Regions from separate parts of the Pseudarthrobacter sp. NPDC055928 genome, predicted to be linked through region 3. Evidence: riboswitches for the same ligand, from Rfam matches in the RefSeq annotation. Region 3 holds a riboswitch; each other region holds the start of a gene.
The links. A riboswitch is a leader RNA that binds a small molecule or an ion and turns the genes downstream of it on or off. The one in region 3 is predicted to bind thiamine pyrophosphate.
Positions count from the first base shown of each region.

Region 1 (6,706 bases), on a different contig from region 3:
TGCCCAGCAGCGCGAAGCCGGGCGCACGCCGCTTCTGGGAGGAGAGCGCGGCGTTGCCGAGGCCGCCTTGGCCGCCGGCCGCCGCGACGTATTCCGTTCCTTCGCCGACGAGGTCCGCCAAAACGGTGCCGTCCTTGGACTTGACCACGGTGCCGTCCGGGACGGGGAGGATGAGGGTTTCACCGTTTTTGCCGCCGCGCCAGTCCCCCATGCCGGGTCCGCCGTTGGTGGCGTGCCGGTGCGGGGCGTGGTGATAGTCCAGCAGGGTGGTTGTCTGGTGGTCCACGCGGAGGATGACGTCGCCGCCGTCGCCGCCGTTGCCGCCGTCGGGCCCGCCCAGGGGCTTGAACTTCTCGCGGTGGACGGAGACACAGCCGTGGCCGCCGGTACCGCCGGATACGTGCAGTACTACCCGGTCTACAAAGCTCGCCACGTGGATCTCCTCAGTGCTGTTTCCTGGACGCTGCAAAGCGCCAAGACGATTGTAATGCGGTTAAAAGAACAGTGGAGCGGACCAAATGGCCCGCTCCACCGCTTCAGAACTATTAGTTACTCTGCAGCTGCAGCAGCAACGATGTTGACAACGCGGCGACCGCGGCGGGTGCCGAATTCAACGGCGCCCGGGGTCAGTGCGAACAGGGTGTCGTCGCCGCCACGGCCTACGCCGGCGCCCGGGTGGAAGTGGGTGCCACGCTGGCGGACGATGATTTCGCCTGCGGAAACTACCTGGCCGCCGAAGCGCTTGACGCCGAGGTACTGGGCGTTGGAGTCACGACCGTTGCGAGTGGAGCTCGCGCCTTTTTTATGTGCCATTTGAAATGCCTGCCTCTAAATTCTGGGGAATCTGCTGAAAACCTGAACAGTAACGAAGGTTACTTGATACCAGTGATCTTGACCTTGGTCAGTTCCTGACGGTGACCCTGGCGCTTCTTGTAACCGGTCTTGTTCTTGAACTTCTGGATGACGATCTTCGGACCACGGAGGTCATTGAGGATCTCAGCCGTAACAGTTACCTTGGCCAGGTCCGCAGCGGCGGAGGTGACTTTGTCACCGTCTACCAGGAGCAGTGCGGGCAGCTGAATGGTGCTGCCGGCTCCACCGGGGACGCGGTTCAGGGTAACGAAGTCTCCAACGGAAACCTTCTCTTGGCGGCCGCCTGCGCGGACAATCGCGTACACCACTTGGGAACTCACTTCTCTCGACGTTTATTACTAGATTTGCGTGCGGAACCTGGGCCTATATTTGGCTGGGCTCTCGCTGTGCCTCAACGCCGTGGGGTCGTAACCCAAGTGTTGGCGTAAGCACCGAAGATCTAGAATACGCTAATTTTGCCTTCGGCCGCAAATGAGGCTGGTTCCGGCGGGCTGTCCGTGATAAGCGCCACAAGCGTGCGCAACACTGACAATCCGGAACCGTGCCCGACTATCGTACCGGCTGGATGGGCCGGGGAGCGTCAGGCGTGCAGCCGCGGCGCGTCGAAGAAATCAACTTCGAAACGGCACGACTGGTTGAAAGCGACGACCATGGCAGCACGCTCGTCCTCCGAGCCCCGGCGTCCGGCTTCGTCTGCCAGGGCAATAGCTGTACGGGTGGCCTGCGCGAAGTCCTCGTCGGCGTACGTCCGCAGCCACTCGGCGTACGGGTTGTCCGCCGGGGCGCCCGCGGCAAGGAATTGCGCGTGGAGGGTCTGTCCGACTTCGGCGTAGAGCCAGAAGCAGGGCAGGACCGCTGCCACCAGCACCGCGTAACTGCCCGATGCGGAGGCGGCCAGCAGGTGGTCCACATACGACTTCGTGACAGGACCGAGGACGGGCTCCACGGTTCGCGTACTGAGCCAGTTCCGATGCAGCTCCGATTCAACCTCCAGGCATTGCTGGGCTGATCGGGCCCAAAACAGCTGTGCGGCTTCGGTGGGGGCCAAGGCGCTGGTCCGTGCCAGCACCCGTGAGTATCCATTGAGGTAGATGGCATCCTGGGCCAGGTAGTAGGCGAACTGCTTTTCGGGCAGGCTTCCTGCCACGAGGTTCCGGATGAACTCGAGCTCATAGATGGCGGCGAGGTCTGCGGTGGCCTCCGCACGGAGGAGCTCGGCGAAGCCGCCCTCGCCGAGCGGGGACGGTTCCAGGGCAGGCCCTGTGGCCGCCTGCAGGTGGTGGAAGTGGTGGACGGGACCGTTTCCCGCACCGACGTCCAGGCTGCCCGAGGACTCCAGGGCACCTGCCAGCCAGGGCTTGACGTGCCGCAGTGACGCCTCCCAGTCCCCCAGCCGGGCCTGTGCCGTTGCCATGGCCGACGATAGCGAGCAGCCCGTCCCGTGGCTGTTCCGGGTGGGGATCCTGTCCCCCGGAACCTCCACAATTTCCTGGGCAAGCAGTCCGCCGGTATTGACGAGGGCATCCGGGCAGGCGGCGCCGTCGAGATGTCCCCCCTTCACCAGGATGGTGGAGCCGGTGTCCGCCGCCAACCGCCGGCCCTGTTCCAGCGCTTCTGCCCAGGAGCCGGCCTGGGCCTCTCCGAGCAGCATGGCCAGTTCAGCGAGATTGGGCGTGATCAGGTCCGCCAGCGGGAGCAGTCCGCGGAGGGCAGCCTCGGCAGACGCCTGCAGGAGCCTGTCGCCGCTGGTAGCCACCATGACGGGGTCAAGGACTACGACGCCGGGACGCACCTTTTCGAGCCAGCTGCGGACCGCGGCCACCACCTCGGCATCGCCCAGCATGCCGATTTTGACGGCATCAATGGTGATGTCATCGCTCACGGCTTCCAACTGCTGGACCAGGAAGGCGGCCGGCGGCACGTGCACCGCGCGGACGCCCTGAGTGTTCTGCGCTGTCAGCGCGGTGATCGCGGCCATCCCGTAGCCGCCGTGGGCTGCGATGCTTTTCAGGTCGGCCTGGATGCCGGCGCCGCCGGACGGGTCGGACCCTGCGATGGACAGCACCCGCGGAACGTCCCGGAGGACCGGGGCCGGCGCTGCCGGGCTGAGTACAGATGCCGGGGGCAGGACAGTAGTTGAAGACAAGGAAGACATCCCTTCGTCGGTGCTAGCCGGACAGGTTCAACGGGTGTGGATCTCAGCCGGCCCTTGCGCGGCACCCCGTGTCGGTAACCAAGCCTAGCGTTTCAGTGCCCGGCCCGGCGTCAAATGGCCTGGTCACATGAAGCCGTTAACGCGCGATGCCCGGACGCGCCCCTGCGAAGGGTCGTGTCCGGGCATCCTGGCTGATGTCCTTTGCGGAGGATCAGAGCTCGGAAGCAGGTACTCCTACCCCGAGGATGATTGGCGCCTCTGCCTGTTTCTTGTCGCCTGCGGCGGTTGTGGCCGGCTCAGGCGCCTTGGCCGCGTGGGAGTGGCCGCCGGCTGCTGCGTGCGTTGCCTCGTGGTGTTCTACCGAGGTTGCGTTTGCCGCGCCCTGGGCCCGGCTGGCGCTGCGGTTGCGGCGGGGCCTGCGGGTACGGGACTGCTCAGCGGTGTGGTCTGAGTAATCCTTCTCCTCTACCGCAGCACGCGGCACGTCGGTGCTTGGCTGCGGGGCAGCCTGCGCAGGCTCCGGAGCGGCAACGGCGGGCTCGCCGAGGTGCGCGAAGGCTTCCGCGAGCCTGTCGAGCGTCAGGGCCGGCTGCTGCGGCTGGTCTGCCGCGTGCTCCACGAACGGCAGCGCCACCTGCTCACCGCCGAAAGTGAGCACGGCAGCAGGACGTCCGGACGCGTCGGCGTCATGCTGGCGGGCTGTTGCCGGTGCCTGGCCTGTTGGTGCCTGGCCTGTTGCTGCCGGGGCGGCGTGGGCCTGCTCCGTCGTCGTCCGTGCTGCCGCTGCAGCAGGGCTTCCGGCCGCCGCGGCTCCAGCAGCGTGGGCTACCTCGTCGTCGTGCAGGTGCGCTGCGTGCGCCGCCGCGGCGATGTTGGCCAGGGCCAGCCTGGTGGCCTCAGCCTTGGCGTGCCGCTCGGCGTCGCTGGGATCCGGGTGGACCGTGTGGACCTGGACCGGTGCGGACGGTGCCGCCTCCAAGGGAACGCCTCCGCGTCCACGGCGGCGCTTGCGGTCGCCACGTGCGCCGGGCTGGCTGTCGGCCCGCTGGCTTTCCGGGCGCTGGTCGGGCCGCGGGGTGTCCGTGCGGTGAGTGTCCGTACGCTGTACGTGGTGCTCGGCAGCCACCGTGTTGGCGCGACGGTGCTCCACGGGATCGTCGTGGGTGACCACGCCGCGGCCGGCACAGGTTTCGCACTGCTCGCCGAAGACTTCCAGCAGCCCGGTGCCCATGCGCTTGCGCGTCATCTGAACGAGCCCCAGCGACGTTACTTCTGCCACCTGGTGCTTGGTGCGGTCGCGGCCCAGGCATTCCACCATGCGGCGCAGGACGAGGTCGCGGTTGGATTCCAGGACCATGTCGATGAAGTCGATGACGATAATGCCGCCGATGTCGCGGAGCCGCAACTGGCGTACAACTTCTTCGGCAGCTTCGAGGTTGTTCTTGGTGACCGTTTCCTCGAGGTTGCCGCCGCTGCCGGTGAACTTGCCGGTGTTGACGTCCACCACGGTCATGGCTTCGGTTCGGTCGATAACCAGCGAACCGCCAGAGGGCAGGAAGACCTTGCGTTCGAGTGCCTTGTGGATCTGCTCGTCGATCCGCCAGGCCGCGAAGATGTCCTGGTCCTTGGTCCACTTTTCCAGGCGGCCCACCAAATCGGGGGCCACGTACGTGACGTAGGCCTCGATAGTGTCCCAGGCCTCCTCACCGGAAACGATCAGCTTGGAGAAGTCCTCGTTGAAGACGTCCCGAACCACCTTGATGGTGAGGTCCGGTTCGCCGTAGAGAAGTTCCGGGGCAAGGATCTTCGTGGACGTGGACTGGCTTTCAATGCCCTCCCACTGGGCGCGCAGACGGTTGATGTCGTGCGTGAGCTCCTCTTCCGAGGCGCCTTCTGCGGCCGTGCGGACGATGACGCCGGCATGCTCCGGCAGGCGGTCCTTGAGGATGCGCTTGAGCCGGTTGCGTTCGACGTCGGGCAGCTTACGTGAGATTCCCGTCATGGAGCCGCCGGGTACGTAGACCAGGTAGCGGCCGGGGAGGGAGATCTGGCTGGTCAGGCGCGCGCCCTTGTGACCCACGGGGTCCTTGGTGACCTGGACCAGGACGGTGTCGCCGGACTTCAGGGCGTTCTCGATCCGGCGCTGCTTGCCTTCGAGGTTGACGGCTTCCCAGTTCACCTCGCCGGCGTACAGGACGGCGTTGCGGCCGCGGCCGATATCAACGAACGCCGCTTCCATTGATGGCAGGACGTTCTGCACCTTGCCGAGGTAGACGTTCCCGATCAGGGAGTCCTGCTGCGTCTTGGAGACAAAGTGCTCGGCCAGGACGCCGTCTTCCAGGACGGCGATCTGGATTCTGTCGTCGCGTTGCCGGACGATCATCTGGCGGTCCACGGATTCGCGGCGGGCCAGGAACTCTGCTTCGGTGATGACGGTGCGGCGGCGGCCAGTATCGCGGGATTCACGGCGGCGCTGCTTCTTGGCTTCCAGCCTGGTGGAGCCCTTGACGGACGTCACGCGGTTGTTGACGGGCGCTTCGGTCACGGCGCGGGGAGCGCGGACGCGGGTCACTGTGTTGGGCGGATCGTCATCCCCGCCACCGGTCAGTTCCAGGTCCTGGTCACCGCGGCGGCGCCGACGACGACGGCGGGAGGTTACGCCCTCGTCTGGCTGGCCCGCTGATTCCTCGTCAGCTTCCTCTGTTTCATTGTCGCTGCCCTCGCTGTCGCCCTCGAGGTCGCGGTCGCCTGCGCGGCTGCGCCCGCGGCGACCACGGCTGCGCCGCCTGCGACGGCCGTTGGCGTCGTCATCTTCGGTGAGTTCGGCGTCGTCCTCTTCCGCTTCCTCCGCCGCCGCGGCGGGTGCCGGGGCGGGACGGACCACGGTGCTCAGGTCCGGTGCCTGGAACAGGACGGAGGTTGCCGACCCGGGCTCCAGGAAAAGGGAGCCGAACGGGCTGGCCGGTGCTGGCTGTGCGGGTTCTGCGGCTTCAGCGTCAGGCGCGGTGGTTTCGGAAGCTGCGGGTGCCGGCGTTTCCACCGTTGCCGCTTCCGGCACCTGGGTTTCCTCCACTGCGGCCTCAGGCTCGGGAGCCTTCGACGCCGGGGTTTCCACTACGGGAGTTTCAACAGCTGCTGCAGCAGCCGCAGGCGCCGCCTCGGTCCCGGGGACGGCTGCGACGTCTGGAGCCGACGTCTTGCGGGTTGCGACGCGGCGGCGACGGACCGGCTTTGCCTCCGGCTCTGCTTCGGGGGCGGCAACGGCGGACGCGGCTCCGTCGGCGTGGCCGGACCCTGCCTCAGCGACCGTTTCGGGGGCCGCTGCCTCGGCTGCGAACGCAGGCAGTGGCTCGGCGGCGTCTACCTTTTTGCGCGCACGGGTGCGGCGGACCGGCGGAGCCGCCTCAAGCGCAGGTTCTTCAGCGCCGGGCGTCGCAGAGGCATCCGCTGCGGTCACTTCCGGGGTGGCTTCCGGCTTTGGCGCGGCCTTCCGCCGGGTCCTCGTGGCCTTCTTCGGCGCGTCCGGAGCCTCGGCTACCGCTTCATCGTTGTTAACGGCAAATACTTGTTCATTTTCCATATGTGGCAACACTCCTGCCCCTGACGTACCGCCACATCCGGCACCCATTGGGGCACATATTTGTCAAAACCCGCAGGCATTGACAGAAGTCAAGTGGA
Region 1 covers NZ_JBHJZH010000012.1:99,223-105,928, forward strand. The annotation lists gene obgE (GTPase ObgE) at 1-433, opposite strand, end outside; gene rpmA (50S ribosomal protein L27) at 550-813, opposite strand; gene rplU (50S ribosomal protein L21) at 873-1,181, opposite strand; gene ACFC25_RS15450 (bifunctional hydroxymethylpyrimidine kinase/phosphomethylpyrimidine kinase) at 1,454-3,028, opposite strand; TPP riboswitch at 3,011-3,107, opposite strand; gene ACFC25_RS15455 (Rne/Rng family ribonuclease) at 3,240-6,608, opposite strand.
Region 1: it holds a riboswitch for thiamine pyrophosphate, as region 3 does, so the genes downstream of both, ACFC25_RS15450 (bifunctional hydroxymethylpyrimidine kinase/phosphomethylpyrimidine kinase) here and thiO (glycine oxidase ThiO) in region 3, are expected to answer to the same signal.

Region 2 (6,706 bases), 380 kb from region 3:
AGACGTTCATGGCCATGTGGTGGTGGTAGCGCCCGGCGGACACAAAAAGCGCCTGGCCATGCCAGCCCGCCGTCTTCTCGAACCCCAACGTGCCGACATAGAAATCGTGGGCGGTGTGGACGTCGCCTACCTGGAGGTGGACGTGGCCCACCCCGGCGGCCGTCCGCTGCTGGCCCTCAACGGATTCCTGGGTCAGATGCTCCTGCAGGTAGCGCTGCGGAGGCAGTGCCAGGCTGTCCATGACCACGTCCGTTCCATTCCAGGACCAGTTTTTGCGCGGCCGGTCCCAGTAGAGTTCGATGCCGTTGCCCTCCGGGTCGTTGAAATAGAAGGCTTCACTGACCAAGTGGTCCGCACTGCCCGTGAACGAGCGGGGCTCATATTGGGCCGCCGTAGCGACTGTGGCCGCCAGTGCCGCCTGGTCCTCAAAGAGCAGCGCCGTGTGGAACAGCCCGGCCTCGCCCCTGCCAGGAAGAGTCAGCCCGGGGGCGGCGGCCAGATGCACTAGCGGCTTTCCGAGCCGGCCCATGTAGAGGCCACCGTCCTGTTCGGCCACCACGTCCAGGCCCAGTGCGCGCTGGTAGTAGTCAGTCATGAGCTTCATGTCGCCGACCTTCAGCATCACCGTGCCCATGGTGAGCTCGGCAGGTAGAAGGTCCTGGCTGGTGGATTCTGCGGTCATCGAAAACTCCCGGTCCAACGGCCGCCGGATCTCGGAGGCCTCTACTCTTCTAAATTACTTGAAGCTTCAATTTATTCCCAGCTGTACGATGCGTGATCTTCAACGGTCAGCGGATCACCTCGCCCCGCAACACGACGTGCCGGAGCGTGGCGACAGTGGAGGGGACGCGCCGGGGGTCTTCCCCGCACAACACCACATCGGCGCTGGCACCCTCGGAGATCCCCTCAGCGCCGAGCCACGTCCGCGCACCCCAGCAAGCAGCATCCAGGGCCGCCGCAGGAGGGAGGCCTGCCCGGTGCAGTGCCAGGATTTCGTCGGCGATCCGTCCGTGCCGGATGACGCTGCCCGCATCTGTCCCGGCATAGATTCGCACACCCGCTGCGAAGGCTTCGTACACGCGCTCGTACCTGCGTTCCCACAGCGCGTGCATGTGCTCGGCGTACCGCGGGAATTTCGCTTCGGCCTGGCGGGCGATGTCCGGGAAGGTGTCGATGTTGATCAGCGTCGGAACGATGGGGACACCCTGGGCGGCGAGCCGGGGAACGTGCCGGGGCAGCAATCCAGTGGCGTGCTCGATGCAGTCGATGCCGGCGTCGAGCATCTGGTCAAGGGTGGCTTCGGCGAAGCAGTGCGCGGTCACCCGTGCGCCCTCGTCGTGGGCCGCCTGCACGGCATCGCGGACGACGGCGTCGGGAAACGACGGTGCGAGGTCTCCGGCGTCGCGGTCAATCCAGTCCCCCACGAGCTTGACCCAGCCGTCGCCGGCCCTCGCCTGCTTCCGCACGGCCTCCACCAGGCCGTCCGGCTCCACCTCGACGGCGAAATCCCGCAGGTAGCGCCGGGACCGGGCAATATGCCGCCCGGCGCGGATAAGCCTGGGCATGTCGTGACGCTGCTGCAGCCAACGCGTGTCGCTTGCCGCCCCGGCATCACGGACCAGGAGCGTGCCTGCGTCGCGGTCGGTGCGGGCCTGTTCTTCAGCCATCGCATCCGGGACGACGCCGCCGGGTCCCAGGCCAACGTGGCAGTGGGCATCAACGAACCCGGGAAGGACCCAGCCCCCAAGCACAGCATCGGGGGACGTGGGGGGCCTGTGGAACGTGAGACGGCCGTCGACGGACCAGAGGCCCCGCCGTTCCTCATTCGGTCCGGTGAGCACTGTTCCGCTGAATTCGATGATTCCGGCCATGGCAACAGCCTAATCCGCGGAAGAGCCCGCCCACGTCACGGTCAGGAGTGCCCTCCCGCACCTGTGGTAGCTTCATCTAGACCACACGGGAGCCCTTGCAGGGGCTGAGATCAGGCTGACGCAGCCTGCGACCGTTGAACCTGTCCGGGTAATGCCGGCGAAGGAAGTGAGTATTCATTGAGTACACCAGAAACACGGCTGATTGCTGCCCAAAATGAGACGGCCAAGGGGAAAGCCGGCACTGAAACCCAGTCGCTGAAATCCCATTCGTTGGCGTTCATCAGTGACGAGGCCACCGGAATCCGGGTTCCGGTAACGGAAATTGCGCTGGAACCATCGCCCAACGGCGAGGCGAACGGCCCTTTCCGGACCTACCGCACCGCCGGCCCTGGAAGTGATCCGGTAGTGGGCCTGGACCCGTTCCGCTCGGAATGGATCGCGGCCCGTGGCGACACCGAGCCCTACAGCGGCCGGGAACGGAACCTGCTCGACGACGGCAAGTCGGCAGTCCGCCGCGGCGCAGCCTCCGCAGAGTGGAAGGGAGCACAGCCGGTGCCCCGCCGCGCCGTCGACGGCCGGACAGTCACCCAGATGCACTACGCAAAGCAGGGTGTCATCACCCCGGAAATGCAGTTCGTTGCCCTCCGCGAAAACTGTGACGTGGAACTGGTCCGCAGCGAAGTGGCGGCGGGCCGCGCCATCATCCCCAACAACATCAACCACCCGGAATCCGAGCCGATGATCATCGGCAAGGCCTTCCTGGTCAAGATCAACGCCAATATCGGCAACTCGGCTGTGACAAGTTCCATCGCCGAGGAAGTGGACAAACTGCAGTGGGCAACCCAGTGGGGAGCCGACACCGTGATGGACCTGTCCACCGGCGATGACATCCACACCACGCGTGAATGGATCATCCGCAACTCCCCCGTCCCCATCGGCACGGTGCCCATCTACCAGGCGCTGGAGAAGGTCAATGGCGAGGCCAACAAGCTGACGTGGGAGATCTTCCGTGACACCGTGATTGAGCAGTGCGAGCAGGGCGTGGACTACATGACCATCCACGCCGGAGTGCTGCTGCGCTACGTGCCGCTGACGGCCAACCGTGTCACCGGCATCGTTTCCCGTGGCGGTTCCATCATGGCCGGCTGGTGCCTCGCGCATCACCAGGAGAACTTCCTGTACACCCACTTCGACGAGCTGTGCGAAATTTTCGCCAAATACGACGTCGCTTTCTCCCTCGGCGACGGGCTGCGCCCGGGAGCGACGGCGGACGCCAACGATGCCGCCCAGTTCGCCGAGCTGGATACGCTGGCTGAACTGACGCAGCGCGCCTGGGAATTCGACGTGCAGGTGATGGTGGAAGGACCCGGCCACGTACCGTTCCACCTTGTCCGGGAGAATGTGGAACGCCAGCAGGAGCTCTGCAAGGGGGCCCCGTTCTACACCCTCGGACCGCTGGTCACGGACATAGCACCCGGCTACGACCACATCACCTCCGCCATCGGGGCCACCGAGATCGCCCGCTACGGCACCGCCATGCTCTGCTACGTCACGCCTAAGGAGCACCTCGGCCTGCCCAACAAGGACGATGTGAAGACGGGTGTGATCACCTACAAGATCGCGGCCCACGCCGCCGACCTGGCCAAGGGCCACCCCGGCGCCCATGAGCGGGACGACGCCCTGTCAAAGGCGCGGTTCGAGTTCCGCTGGCGGGACCAGTTCGCACTGTCCCTGGACCCGGTCACTGCGGAAGCCTTCCACGACGAAACGCTGCCCGCCGAGCCGGCCAAAACCGCCCACTTCTGTTCCATGTGCGGCCCCAAGTTCTGCTCCATGAGGATCAGCCAGGACATCCGGGATGAGTACGGCTCGGCTGAATCCCAGGCAGCCCTGGCGGAGATGGCGGCCGGGATGCGAGAAAAGAGCGAGGAGTTCCTCGCGGCAGGCGGGAAGGTTTACCTGCCTGACCTGGAGGTGCCTTCGCGCTAACGCGTCAGGAGGCCCGGGCTGACCGGCCGCGGCTGACGTCGCCCACGAACGCCCGGATGGCGTGATCGCCTTCCGCCGAATCCTGGGGCCGGTGCCCGCCCGCAGCAATGCGGTGCAGGGCACCGGTTTCGCGGAGGTATCCGGCGATCTCTTCATACAGCGGCTCCCAGCCGCCGGTCAGCACCAGCGTTGGCACGCCCGGGACGATATGCAGCGGCGCCTCCCAGGCCGGGGCCTGCAGCCGGAGCCGCCGGGCGGAGCGTCGTTCCTCCTGGGTGGCGGGCTCCTGGAGATCTGCAGCATAGACGCGGCGGACGAACTCCCGTTGGAAATCCTCGTCACTCAGCTGGTGGCGGACATCAAAGAGGGGCTGCATGAGCTCCCGGTGCGCCGCCGTCGCCGGCAGTTCCGCGGTCAACGACAGGCAGGCCGGCTCCACAAGCGTCAGCGAATACACCAGGTCGGGGCGCTCGACGGCGGCCATCATGGCGGAGATCGCCCCTTGGGAATGCGCCACAACGTGGCCACCGGCGGCGCCCCTGCCGTCGTCGGCGAGGGATCTCAAAACGATGGCGGTGTCCTCCGCAAAGGAGGACTCGACCGGTTCAGCAACAGAGTCAAAGCCGTGGCGCCGGAGAAACAGGGCGTCGTAGGTCAGTGCCATGCCGTGCTGCCGGGGCCAGGCTGCCGAGCCGAAGCTTCCGGCGCCGTGCACGAACACTACCCGCTGCTTGAACATGACCCAACCCTATTCCACGGCTCCGACATCCCAACTGGGTAGCAGCAAGTGTCGTTTTGAGCGCTCATAACGACATCTGCTGCTACCCAGTTGGGCGATGCGATTACTTGCCGAGGAACTTGTCGAAGCCCTTGGGCAGGTTCAGCTGCGAAGGATCGAAGTCACCGGACTGCTGGCCAAACGCCGCACCCGTGGGGAGCGCCTTGGCCGCTCCGGCGCGCCGCGCCTCGGCGTCCTTGAGCTCCTGGGCTGCCTTGGCCGGGTTACCGGAGCGGGCCTTCTTCTTCGGGGCATTCTTGGCCCCCTTGCGTGCGCCGCCGCCTGGGCCGCCCATTCCCGGCATGCCCGGCATTCCCGGCATGCCGCCGCCCTGGGCCATCTTCTTCATCATCTTCTGGGCCTGGGCAAAACGTTCGAGCAGCCCATTGACTTCGGAGACATGGACGCCCGAACCGCGGGCAATGCGGGCCCGGCGGGAGCCATTGATGATTTTGGGGGCGACGCGCTCGTGCGGGGTCATGGACCGGACGATTGCCTCGACGCGGTCGATTTCCCGCTCGTCGAACTGCTCGAGCTGCTGGCGGATGTTCTGCGCACCCGGCATCATCATGAGCATTTTCTTCATGGAGCCCATGTTGCGGATCTGCTGCATCTGGGCCAGGAAGTCGTCCAGGGTGAAGTCTTCCTGGTCGGCGAACTTCTTCGCCATCCGGGCTGCTTCGTCCTTGTCCCAGTTCTTTTCCGCCTGCTCGATGAGGGTCAGGACATCGCCCATATCCAGGATGCGGGAGGCCATGCGGTCCGGGTGGAAGAGCTCGAAGTCGTCCAGGCCTTCGCCGGTGGAGGCGAACATGACGGGCTTGCCGGTTACCGACGCAACAGAGAGCGCAGCACCACCGCGGGCGTCGCCGTCGAGCTTTGACAGCACGATACCGGTGAAATTAACGCCCTCGTCAAAGGCCATCGCCGTGTTCACGGCGTCCTGGCCGATCATGGAGTCGATCACGAACAGCACTTCGTTGGGAACGATGGCCCGCCGGATCTGCCGTGCCTGCTCCATCATGTCGGCGTCGACGCCGAGGCGGCCGGCGGTGTCCACGATCACCACGTCGTGGAGCTTCTGACGGGCTTCTTCGACACCGGCGCGGGCCACTGCTACGGGATCGCCCGCGGGGTGCTCCAGCTCATGGGTGGCCCCAGGGTGGGGTGCGTAAACCGGGACGCCGGCGCGCTTGCCCACCACCTGGAGCTGGGTGACGGCATTGGGCCGCTGGAGGTCGCAGGCCACCAGGATGGGGCTATGGCCCTGTGCCTTGAGCCATTTGGACAGCTTGCCGGCGAGGGTGGTCTTACCCGCGCCCTGGAGGCCGGCGAGCATGATGATGGTGGGGCCGGTCTTGGCCAGGCGGATCCGGCGGGTCTCACCGCCGAGGATCTCAACCAGTTCCTCGTTGACGATCTTGACGATCTGCTGGCTGGGATTCAGCGCGCCCGAGACCTCTTCGCCAAGGGCCCGCTCGCGGACGCGGGCGGTGAATTCGCGGACCACCGGAACGGCAACGTCTGCATCCAGCAGGGCACGGCGAATCTCCCGGACGGTGGCGTCGACATCAGCCTCGGTGAGGCGGCCCTTGCCACGAAGATTCTTGAAGGTTGCTGTCAACCGGTCAGAGAGTGAATTGAACACGCGCCGTGCACTTCTTTCAGTGGATGGACGGATGGCGGCCCTTCGGCACACCAGCGCCTCGGCTGTTGTTTCCAACTGCTTCGGCGACGGGACTCGACTATCTAGGGTACCAAGACAGACCTTCAAGATGGCATGCTGGCAAGGTGACGAGCCAAACGACTGTAAAAACCCTGCTCATTCTTGGCGCTTCCGGCGATCTCACGGGCCGCCTGCTGCTGCCCGGACTCGCCCGGCTCGTGGCGAAGGGTCGCGCCGAAGGGCTCAAACTCGTCGGGGCCGGCTCCGATGCGTGGACCGCGGAGCAGTGGCAGGCGCGGGTCCATGATGCCTTTGCCGCCGCCTCTGAGTCCGCCGACGCCGCAGGGCGCGAGGCTTTGTCGGCCATGGAGGCCGGAACGGCTTACCATCAGCTGGATGTCA
Region 2 covers NZ_JBHJZH010000002.1:18,316-25,021, forward strand. The annotation lists gene ACFC25_RS03200 (VOC family protein) at 1-682, opposite strand, end outside; gene ACFC25_RS03205 (amidohydrolase family protein) at 789-1,871, opposite strand; TPP riboswitch at 1,947-2,054, shown strand; gene thiC (phosphomethylpyrimidine synthase ThiC) at 2,049-3,860, shown strand; gene ACFC25_RS03215 (alpha/beta fold hydrolase) at 3,865-4,599, opposite strand; gene ffh (signal recognition particle protein) at 4,703-6,286, opposite strand; gene ACFC25_RS03225 (glucose-6-phosphate dehydrogenase) at 6,430-6,706, shown strand, end outside.
Region 2: it holds a riboswitch for thiamine pyrophosphate, as region 3 does, so the genes downstream of both, thiC (phosphomethylpyrimidine synthase ThiC) here and thiO (glycine oxidase ThiO) in region 3, are expected to answer to the same signal.

Region 3 (6,706 bases):
CCCTGTGAATCCGTGACCACCACCCAATTGGGTGCGTGGTCACGGTTCATTAACGCTCCGGTAGCCACAGTCTTCTCCAGGACAGCACCCGACTCCGCGCGGCTTCGATGGATGTCCAGGTGTATCCTGCTGCTGTTGGGGGTGGGCGTCTCCTGGAACCACACTGACGGGCCGCGTCCGTGAGGATCCACCAGGTCCGTGCCGGCGCCCTTTTTGTATCCCAGTGCGACGCGCCACACCTCGGAGATTTCAGCGGCGTCTGTCGTGTCGATTCCCACCTCAACGGTCCGGTGCAGTCCCGGTTCCGCTGTTGCTCCGGCGTCTGCCGCGGCAGCACTCGCCGCACCAGCAGCCCTCACATCCCGGGAAGTCACCACGCCGCCAGCGTCATGGGAGGTGTACCGCAGGAACACACGGTTGTACCGCCAGTCGAGGTCCGGGTGGTGGTTTTGTTCTTCGGCGAGGCGTCCGACGTCGGCTATCAGCTGCGAGGCCGCGGCCGCCGTCGGCGTTTTAAACACAGTCACGAACCCGCCGAGGCGGTACCGCCAGTCCGGGAGGCCAGCCAGCGCTTCATCGATGGCTGACCTGCTGAGTGTGTCTTCAGTGCCCGCCACGGCTGGCTCCTCGGGTTGATCCTTGAGGGCACGCCCGGTGGCCGGCCGCGGCGGCAACGGGTCAGAGGAACTCTGCCCGGCCTTCCATGGCTGAGGATGCCAGGGCATGCTCACGGCGCGGTATCCGCCCGGCCGCTTTCGCCAGCCTACCGGCGATCACAGCGTGTTTGAAGGCCTCCCCCATGAGTGCCGGGTTCTGGGCGCGGGTGACAGCGGTAGCCAGCAGGACGGCGTCGCAACCCAGTTCCATGGCAAGGGCAGCGTCCGAGGCAGTCCCTATGCCGGCGTCCAGCACCACGGGCACCGATGCGCGGGACACGATGAGTTCGATGTTGTGCGGGTTGAGGATGCCCAGCCCGGTGCCGATGGGCGATCCCAGTGGCATGACCGCCGTCGCGCCGATGTTTTCGAGCCGCAGGGCCAGGACGGGGTCGTCATTGGTGTAGGCGAACACCTTGAAGCCCCGGTTGACGAGCTGTTCAGTCGCGTCCACGAGCTCAACGGCGTCCGGCAGGAGGGTCTGTTCGTCGGCGATGACCTCAAGCTTGACCCAGTCTGTTTCCAGCGCCTCGCGGGCCAGTTCAGCCGTCATCACGGCATCCCGCGCAGTGAAGCAGCCGGCAGTGTTGGGCAGGACCCGGATGCCATGGTCCAGCAGGAGCTGGAAGAGGGAGCCGGTTTCGGCTGGCGAGTATCGCCGCATGGCGACGGTGGTCAGCTCCGTCCCGGAGGCCAGCAGGGCCGCGCCCAGCCCATCAAGGCTTGGCGCGCCGCCGGTGCCCATGATCAGGCGGGAGCCGAGCTCCACGCCGTCGATCACGAGCGCGTCCGGGTGCCCGGTCGGGTTAACGGTATTGATGGTTTCGGTCATGGTTCAGCCTCCCTGGACTGCTGTGACCAGTTCGACGTCGTCACCTTCGGCGAGTGCCGTGACGTACCACTGGCTGCGGGGTACTACTTCGGAGTTGTGTGCCACTGCCACACCCAGTTTTTGCCCGTCGGTGGCCTGCCCGTTCGCAGCCAGGGGACGGCCAGTGACCTGGCTGACCAGGGTGGTAATTGACGCGCCGTCGGACACGCTGTGCTGCGAACCATTGAGGGTGATGTTCATGCTGTTTCCTTGGTGGGTTGGAGGATGGCGGCGCGGCGTGTGGAGAATCTGGCCGGACTGAACGGGAGCCAGCGCGGGTCTGTACGTCCATCCATGAGGTCCCGGCAGATGGCGGCGGCTGCAGGTGTCAACAGCACACCGTGGCGGAAAAAACCCGTCGCCACGATCAGGCCATCCACCGGTCCGTGGTTCCCTGGGAGGTGGACGCGGCCCAGCAATGGAGCGTTATCCGGCGTAGCAGGACGCGCCCGGGCTGTACTTTCCAGCAGTTCCAGCTCGGCGACCGCCGGCACCAGGACCTGGGCATCGCGAAGCAGCTGGTAGACGCCGCCTGCCGAGACGCCGCCAGCCGACGTTCCTGTGCCGTCCTGGCGGCGCTCCGGACTGGATGCTGCCAACGCGTCCTCGCGCTGGGTGGCACCGATGACCACAGTGCCGTCACGCCTTGGAACGATGTAGACGGGAACACCGTGGACCAGTCCGCGGACAGTGGCGGTGACCAGAGGGCGGAGATGCTCCGGGACGCGCAGCCGGAGAATGTCGCCGTGCACGGGGCGCAGCGGCAGCTGGAGTCCATCGGGCAGCCCGCCCAACGACGCCGCTCCAAGCCCGTTGGCCACGATGGTTTCGCTGGCGGTCACCGATCCCCCACCGGCCAGCCGGACACCGGCGACCCGGCCGTCTTTCCAGGCCAGCGACGACGCACGGTCGGCAACGGCGAATCCGTGTTCGGCTCCTGCGACGGCGGATCCTGAATCCTCCCTGTGGCTGGCCAAAGCCTCCCGCAGGCACGCCACCAGCTTCCGCGGGTCCACCTGGTGGTCAGCGGGAATGTCCAGGGCGCAGGAGATCGCGGGGCTCAGGAGGGCTTCGCGGCTGCGGGCCTCGCGCACCGTCAGTGGTTCAACGTCCAGCCCTTGGGCCCGCTGGACTGATCGGAGGTCCATCAGCGCACGGCGGTCGGCTGCGTCCGCGCCGATGGCCAGCGTGGGGGTGGGCAGGTACCCTGCATCGCCGGGAACGTCCCGGGCCAGGTCCGCCGCGAAGGCCGGCCACAGCCGGGACGATTCAAGCATCAGCTCCAGGAGTTCTTCCTCCTGGTAGTGCAACTCACTTACCGGGGCGAGCATGCCTGCCGCAGCCCAGGTGGCGCCGGAACCGGGGGCATCATCAATCACAACCACAGAACGGCCCGAGCGCCTGGCTTCCCAGGCTATACCGTGCCCGATCACACCCCCGCCGATAACGGCGACGTCAGCAGAGAGGTCGGCGAGAGCGTCACTGGGAGCGCCGGCGGACGGAATGCCGGTTGGCGGTATCATGTGGTTCCTTCCCTACGCCGGTACTAGCCGGATCAGGTCAAGCGGTCGGCTCTGACGCCCTCTCAGCCCGGCGCTTTATGACAGCTGCCGCGGGCTCCCGCAGTACCTGCCCAGTTTAGAGGAACTACTCTGGTTTCCATGAACGCAGCCCTTCCTGACAGCACTGCCGTCGTCAACAGCACCTTCCTTTCCACCAGCCATGCTGAGGCCCTGGGCGGTGCCCGGCTGTACCTGTGCACGGATGCCCGTAAGGACCGCGGTGACTTCGCCGGGTTTGTTGATGCGGCCTTCGCCGGGGGCGTGGACATCATCCAGCTCCGCGACAAGACGATTGAGGCAGCAGAGGAGCTGGACCTGCTGGCAGTACTGAAGGAGTCCGCCCTGCGCCATGGACGGCTATGGGCGGTCAATGACCGGGCCGACGTCGCGGTGCTCTCAGGTGCCCCGGTGTTCCATATTGGCCAGAAGGACCTGCCGCTGAAGGCTGCACGCACCTTGTTGAACGGCAATGCAGCCATCGGTCTGTCCACCCACACCACCTCACAGATCGACGGCGCGGTCTCGGCCTCGGCCGCCGTCACAGCCGCACCCACCGGGCTGGACTATTTCTGTGTTGGCCCGGTCTGGGCCACCCCCACCAAGCCCGGCCGGGCCGCCGTCGGGCTCGACCTCCTCAGGTACGCCGCGGGCGCAGTCAAACAGGCGGCGTCCGTGCCCGGCGTGGCAGAGGTACCCTGGTTCGCCATTGGGGGCGTGGACCTTGGCAACGTAGAGCAGGTGGTGGAAGCGGGCGCCCGCCGGATCGTTGTGGTCCGGGCCATCACCGAAGCCGCCGATCCCGCAGAGGCCGCCGCGGCACTGCTTCGGGCCCTGGACGCCGCCGGCTCCTAGGCCTTCGGCCCCAAAGAGGGGATGGCGTGCATAATCAGCGAAAATCGGGCTAACCTGAATTTCGTGTCACATCATCGGCTGGCCCCAAATGTCCACGAGCACACCAATGCCCTCGAGGAGGCACTGAGTGCGCTGCGGACCGAGCTGGAGCTACCGGGCGACTACCCTGCCGACGCCGTCCGAGATGCGGAAGCCGCTGTCTCCTCAAGGCAACTGCCTGATGCCGACCTGACAGGCATTGATTTCCTCACTATTGATCCTGAGTCCTCCACCGATCTAGACCAGGCCCTGTTTATTGAGCGCGCCGGTAGCGGCTATCGAGTCCTCTACGCCATCGCAGATGTACCCGCATTCGTGGTGCCCGGCGGGCCGCTGGACGCCGAGACCCGCCGCCGGGGACAGACGTTCTACGCGCCCGACGGCCGCATCCCCCTTCATCCGGAGGTCATCAGCGAGGGGGCCGGCAGCCTCCTGGCAGGCCAGCTCTGCTCTGCCTTTGTGTGGGACTTCCACCTGGACCAGGCTGCCCAGGTCACGTCCGTTTCGGTCCAAAGGGCACGGGTCCGCAGCAGGGCCAAGCTCAGCTACAAGGGCGCCCAGGCTGAACTCGACGCCGGAACGGCCTCGCCGGTGTTGGAGCTCCTTAAGGAAGTGGGCCTCAAGCGTGTTGAGCTGGAGCGGGAACGCGATGGCGCGAGCCTGAACATGCCTGAGCAGGAGATCGTGCAGCTTCCCGACGGCGGCTACCGGATCGCCGCTGCTCCCCAGCTCCCGGTCGAGGACTGGAACGCCCAGATATCGCTCATGACAGGAATGGCTGCGGCCACCCTGATGCTTGAGGGCAAAGTCGGCATCCTGCGGACCATGCCCGCCCCTGACGAACGGTCCCTGGGGCATTTCCGGCTGCAGACCGAGGTTCTGGGCAAGCCCTGGGACGGGAAAGCGGGCTACGGGGAGTATCTCCGCACGCTTGACCCCACGGATCCGCGGCAACTGGCCATCATGCATTCGGCGGGAATGCTTTTCCGTGGCGCCAGTTATACGGCGTTCGACGGCGAAATCCCCAATGATGCCCGCCAGTCCGCGATCGGAGCCGCCTACGCCCACACCACGGCTCCGCTCCGCCGGCTGGTGGACCGCTTTGTCCTGGTCATCTGTGAGGCACTCAGCAACGGCAGCCCGGTCCCGGCCTGGGCGCGGGAAGCGCTGCCCTCCCTGCCGGTGATCATGGCCGGTTCCGATCAGCTGGCTGCCAGGATGGAGCGCCTGGCGCTGGACACCGTGGAGGCCGCCCTGCTGGTCAACCATGTGGGCCAGGAATTCGACGCGATCGTCATTTCAGGGTCCAAGCCGCAAAAGGACAACGGCAAAAACGGCAATGGCTCCAACGGTAACGGCAACGGCAGGAACGGGAACGGCCCTTCCGGAATTATCCAGATAGCCGAGCCCGCCGTCACGGCCCGCTGTGCCGGTGACCTCGAATCCGGCACCAAAGTCCGGGTCCGGCTTCTCTCCTCGGACATCGCCACGCGGGAAGTGCATTTCGAGCTCGTCGGGTAGGCGCCGGGGCGGCCGAAAGGGGCAAAGCCGGGTTTAAGACTCCTTGCCGGTAGACTGAAGAAGTAGATATGGATGCCCGGTCGTTGATTTCCTTGATTTTGAATTCAACAAGCCCGCCCCTACGCGATCTTGAGATACGCCCGCTGGTCACCAGTGCCAGCAATTAGATAGCCCGCGATCGGCTTCCACTGGATTTGCTTGCGCGCTTCGAGCGTGCTCCGGAACGGCCACGTTGGCCGGCCCGTTGAGCAGGCAGCGCCAATGCCCAAATGAATAAGGAAACTCACCTGTGAGTGAATTGCATACCCACCAGCTCCTGATTGACGATTCCGGCACCGAGGTCATCGAGCCGGAAGAAACCATTATCTCGGACGAAAAGCCCCATGAGATCGAGGAGAAATCCTTCGCAGACTTCAACGTCCGCGCCGATATCGTGGAGTCCCTCGCCGATGCCGGGATCACCCACCCGTTCCCGATCCAGGCCATGACACTGCCGGTGGCGCTCTCGGGCCACGACATCATCGGACAGGCCAAAACCGGAACCGGCAAGACCCTCGGCTTCGGCATCCCCGCGCTGCAGCGCGTCGTGGGCCGTGACGATCCCGGCTTCGACAAGCTCGCCGTCCCGGGCGCCCCGCAGGCGCTGGTGATCGTTCCCACCCGCGAGCTCGCCGTGCAGGTAGCCAACGATCTCCAGACCGCCTCCCGCAAGCGCAATGCCCGCATCGCCACCATTTATGGCGGCCGCGCCTACGAGCCGCAGGTCGAAGCCCTGCAAAACGGCGTCGAAGTTGTCGTCGGTACCCCTGGCCGGCTCATTGACCTTTACAAGCAGAAGCACCTGAGCCTCAAGAACGTCAAGATCGTCATCCTCGACGAAGCCGACGAAATGCTGGACCTCGGATTCCTCCCGGATGTGGAAACGCTGATCGCCGGCACGCCTGCGGTCCGCCAGACGCTCCTGTTCTCAGCCACGATGCCCGGTCCGGTCATTGCGATGGCTCGCCGCTACATGACCCAGCCCACCCACATCCGTGCGGCCGACCCCGACGACGAGGGGCTCACCAAGCGCGACATCCGCCAGCTCATCTACCGTGCCCACAGCATGGACAAGATCGAGGTCGTGGCGCGCATCCTGCAGGCTCGTGGCCGTGGCCGCACCATCATCTTCACCAAGACCAAGCGGACCGCCGCCAAGGTGGCAG
Region 3 covers NZ_JBHJZH010000002.1:395,347-402,052, forward strand. The annotation lists gene ACFC25_RS05030 (4a-hydroxytetrahydrobiopterin dehydratase) at 1-617, opposite strand, end outside; gene ACFC25_RS05035 (thiazole synthase) at 679-1,488, opposite strand; gene thiS (sulfur carrier protein ThiS) at 1,492-1,728, opposite strand; gene thiO (glycine oxidase ThiO) at 1,725-3,050, opposite strand; TPP riboswitch at 3,042-3,161, opposite strand; gene thiE (thiamine phosphate synthase) at 3,189-3,941, shown strand; gene ACFC25_RS05055 (RNB domain-containing ribonuclease) at 4,005-5,501, shown strand; gene ACFC25_RS05060 (DEAD/DEAH box helicase) at 5,791-6,706, shown strand, end outside.